DNA from 2 places in the Pseudoalteromonas sp. SCSIO 43201 genome. Region 2 is predicted to be linked to the other one. Evidence: predicted binding sites of a transcription regulator. Region 2 holds the regulator's gene; the other holds the start of a gene.
What was found. Region 2 encodes LexA, which represses DNA repair genes until DNA is damaged. Its sites were predicted from a motif close to TACTGTATNNNNATACAGTA; they were not measured.
Positions count from the first base shown of each region.

Region 1: J8Z24_RS11190 (YebG family protein) is a predicted target of LexA. The motif match lies at 1,022-1,041, and genes of this name have one in related genera.

Region 1 covers NZ_CP072683.1:2,606,541-2,609,014, reverse strand. The annotation lists gene J8Z24_RS11195 (amino acid aminotransferase) at 1-568, shown strand, start outside; gene J8Z24_RS11190 (YebG family protein) at 698-1,006, opposite strand; gene J8Z24_RS11185 (ComEA family DNA-binding protein) at 1,279-1,581, shown strand; gene J8Z24_RS11180 (DUF6170 family protein) at 1,635-1,943, opposite strand; gene dsbB (disulfide bond formation protein DsbB) at 1,956-2,465, opposite strand.
Region 2 covers NZ_CP072683.1:382,436-384,909, forward strand. The annotation lists gene lexA (transcriptional repressor LexA) at 586-1,200, shown strand; gene coxB (cytochrome c oxidase subunit II) at 1,550-2,474, shown strand, end outside.

The DNA.
Region 1 (2,474 bases), 1.7 Mb from region 2:
TATTGATATTGCTTATCAGGGCTTTGGCACTAGTTTGGAGGCCGATGCACAAGGGTTAAGAGCGGTTGCTGATCAGGTCGATGAAATGATTATCTGTTCTTCATGCTCGAAAAACTTTGGTCTGTATCGTGAGCGAGTTGGTGCGTGCTCTATTGTTGCCAAAGACAGCAATGTCGCTGATGTGTCGAATTCGGTAATGCTAAGCGTGGTACGTAGTATCTATTCAATGCCACCAGCGCATGGTGCAGATATTGTAAATACAATTTTAAGTAGTACTGAGCTGACGCAGATGTGGCATGATGAGTTGGATGAGATGCGTGGTCGCATCAATGGCTTGCGTACATTGATAAAGGAAAGCTTAGCGGCAAAAGGCGTTGACCAAGACTTCTCATTTATTGATCGCCAGCATGGTATGTTCTCATTCCTAGGAATAAACAAAGAGCAAATCGACAGGCTTCGTAATGAGTATGCTATATATATTGTAGGTTCTAGCCGTGTTAACGTCGCTGGTGTAAGCAAAGATAATATCGATTATTTTGCAGATGCTGTAGCAAGTGTAATTAAATAAGCTTTATTACGCGTGATAAAAAAACCGCAATTTGCTGCGGTTTTTTTGTGTGTAGAATTGCATGAATCGAATTTACTTTACGCAAATTTTACATGGAATAGATGCTACCGGAGACTAAATGTTATCCTTTTAAGCTTGTTTAATTTTAGTTACTTTATCTGAGGGATTTTCAGTCTCAACTTTACTTTTTGCACTGGCTTTTGTTGATACCTTGCCACCTTTTAATACGGAAACAAAGTCATCTTTTTGTTTTGCAATTTCAAGTGCTAGGGATTCGACTTGTTGTTCACTTAGTGGTACGTCTACCTTAGTCAGCATATCTTCTAGTGCCTCTGCGACATCTAACATTTTATCGTAAGCATCAGCCTCTTTTTTAGATGTGAAAGTCATACGCTCGACTCCATTTCTTTCAACAACATATTTGATGATAACTGCCATGGTTATTCCCCTTGTCACTGTTTTTATATACAGTAATCCTAAACTCCATAATACGCAAGTTATTTTGAAAATTTTTCAAGTTCGGATGAGTTTAGTTTGTTTTAATAACTTAAATTAAAACAGGAGGTTATCAATAATTTTTATTTATTGAACAATGAGTGGCTTTGACAAATCATAAAACACTGACTTTAGTTATATGGCCTTATTAATCATCAGTGAGAATGCAGGTGATAAATGAGGGATTGGATCTTTTCACACAAGGAGTGTTATTTATGTTGATAAAAACCATCACACTATCCATTTTACTTGCGCTAGGCCTTGGTCACTCTGTGACCGTTGCTAAACCTCCAGAGCAAGTCATCACAGTGCAATCACAAAACCACAGTGTATTAGACATTAACACAGCTGATGCGGATGCACTGTCAACTTTACCAGGGATTGGTATACATAAAGCTGAAGCTATTATTGAATATCGCGAAAAGCTCGGCCGCTTTAAATCCATACAAGAGCTGCTTGAGGTAAAAGGTATCGGGAATAGAATACTGGCCAAACTGGAGGGCAAGATAAAAGTTTGATAGAACAGGAGTATGCGGGCTAATTTTAGTTGTCCGCATACTAATTTAACTGTTTAGTCTACTTTTTGTGCTGAAGTAAACTCTGTTATTGCTTGTGTCAGTTTGGGTTGTCCAAAATAAATTTCTAGCGGTGTAGTAAGTAATGGGTAGATCAATCCTGCAACGAATAAGACAGGCAATAGGAGCCACCCTTCAAATACTACTAACGATGCAAAAAATGGAGTTAATAGTATTAATTTAGCGATCCGTAATAGCACCTTAGTTTTGGCATCAAGATGACTCAACGCGATACGTAAAATCATCTGTTTTTCACGGAGCTTAAATTCATCAAGTTGTGCTATTTGGCTTAACCTAAAATACATGAATTTGCTATCTCAACTTCTTTTTGTGAAATGGAAGAATAAAAACAAGATAAACACCGCGCTGTAAAATGCGAAAATGATTTCCATCCAACCAGGCATAGACAGTCCTGCAAAAGACCAATCTATATTACCGCAATCACCTGTTGCAGCAAAGAAGCTTGGCAGCCATTCGTGAAGGGGCATAAAAGATGGGAAATTAGGTATAAAGTCACAGGTGAAGGCAAATGGGTCTGTGGTTGTTTGCATCTCTATATGTTCGCGTGCAATCAAGAACCCCCAAATGCTTCCGACTCCCCACGAAGTAAATGCTAGGCTTCGCACGGCAAAATTACGCGGTGCTATCATACCGATTAAACCAGCAGCGAGTAACCCGAGCATCGCAAAACGTTGATAAATACACATGATACAAGGCTCTAACCCCATACCATATTGGAAGTAAAGCGCCACAGCCTCAAAAATAGCTGCTGAGAGCGCAAGCAATCCCCAAGACTGCTTTGAAAGGTGAAAAGATGCAATGCTCATTATGAAGAA
Region 2 (2,474 bases):
TCCTACTTCGTAGCGAGCCAGGGACTTATTAGAGAAACCCGTTGCAGCAATGCGACGGGTTTTTTGCTATGTGGGATTTGAAAAGAAAATCTCACAAGATAATCAACACCTCGAAAAGCAATCAACACATTACAAAGCAATCAACACCTCGCGAGGTAAACTCGCTCCCACCACAACATCAACATAGTGCTGAACTGGTAGGAGGCGGTTTACCCGCCGAGCTGTTAGGTCTATCAAACAAAAAGAATAAAACATCCTACTTTGTAACATCACGAGGTAAACTCGCTCCCACCACAATATCAATAAAGTGCTGCACTGGTAGGAGGCGGTTTACCCGCCGAGGGTTTGAGAAAACTCCTTACTCAGTTTTGACGTTGCTCTACTTAAAACTTCTCTCTTCGACTTATCTATCAGCTTATAATTTACTTTCCTTAAGGAAAGTAAATTTAACTCTTTCTCTTTATTGGATTTTTTACATACCTTACTAAGGCTGTAAACTTAATTTATAAGAATAAACAAACATTGCGATTTTTTCTCAGCTGTATATACTTACAGTAAATATAATACTGTATGGAATACCAGTTGATGCGACCTTTAACTAAACGACAAGAGCAAGTCTTTGAACTGATTAAAGTATTCATTAAGGATACTGGCATGCCCCCGACTAGAGCTGAAATCGCTGATGCGTTAGGCTTTAAAAGTGCAAATGCAGCAGAGGAGCACCTTAAAGCACTTGCCAAGAAGGGGGTTATAGAAATGGTTCCTGGAGCTAGTCGAGGTATTAGGTTGGTTGAGGATGAACCAGAACAGTTAGGGTTGCCAATCATCGGCAGGGTAGCTGCTGGAGAACCCATTCTTGCAGAACAACACGTTGAAAGTCATTTCAATGTAGATGCTAGCTTCTTTAAGCCTCATGCGGACTATTTACTTAGGGTTAGTGGTATGAGCATGAAGAACATTGGGATCATGGATGGGGATTTGCTTGCTGTGCATAAGACTCAGGTAGCTGATAATGGTCAAGTAATAGTGGCGCGTGTAGAGGAAGACGTGACAGTTAAGCGCCTAGAGAAAAAAGGCAAAAAGATTTTACTTCATGCAGAAAATGAAGAGTTTCAAGCTATTGAGGTTGATCTTGAACATCAGAACTTTTCTATTGAAGGGCTTGCAGTGGGTGTCATCAGAAACGCCGACTGGATGTAACTTAAGTTGAGCGTAGCACTAATTAAATGGTGTTACGCTCTAGATAAACGCCTTTTTTATTGCTTATCTAAAGTATTGCTAATATTGCCCTCGGCTGGGGTCAAATATAGCTACTCTTAGGTTAGTTTACTACTTTGATAATTCTACATAATACTTTGCCTTCTTACATTTATTAGTTCATAGCTATAAAAACACTTCTAACTGGCATCTTTTCCTAAAATCTTGCGTTTTGTAAATTTCTTGACTATTTGGTTAAGAGTCGTGCAGTAAGTCTATGTACCAATAGACAATATGACAGTCATCCGATAATAACAAAAGGGGCTAAGCGCTGCCTTGAAGGAGACGTCAAATGAAAATTTGTCGATTAGTTGTAGCATTTGTCACCGTGCTAATCGTCATGCCATCACTTGCGAATAGTGATTACAATATGAGGCAGGGCGTAACAGACATTAGCCATCAAGTATATGAGCTCCACATGACTATTTTCCTTATATGTTGTGTGATAGGAGTTATAGTGTTTGGAGTGATGTTCTGGGCATTACTCAAGCACCGTAAATCAACAGGGGCTGTCGCAGCTCAATTTCACGAAAGTACTAAAGTTGAAATTCTTTGGACCACAATCCCCTTTCTGATACTGATAGGAATGGCTATCCCAGCTACGAAAACGCTTATTGCGATGGAAGATACAAGCAAAGCTGATCTAACTATTAAGGTAACAGGTTCACAGTGGAAGTGGCATTACGAGTATATGGGACATGATGTTGAATTTTACTCTTTACTATCTACACCAAGAGATGAAATCAATGATCTGCAAGATAAAAATGACAATTATCTTTTGGAAGTTGATAACCATTTAGTGATCCCAACTGATAGGAAAGTTCGCTTTTTAATGACGTCAGATGACGTTATTCACTCATGGTGGGTACCTGATTTTGCTGTTAAGAAAGACGCTAATCCGGGCTTTATCAATGAAGCATGGACCAAAGTTAATGAGGAAGGAATCTACAGAGGGCAATGCGCAGAGCTCTGTGGAAAAGATCACGGATTTATGCCTGTGGTGGTAGAAGCTGTAAGCCCTGAAAACTTTGAGGTGTGGCTCGATGATGCTAAAGCCGCCAAAGCAAAAGCTGCAGCAGAATCACAGGCGGTGGCAGAGCAAATTTTATCGAAAGAAGAGTTAATGGAGGTCGGCGAACAAACCTACATGGCATATTGTGCTGCTTGTCACCAGCCAACTGGGCTTGGCTTACCTGGCGTCTTCCCCGCTATGAAGG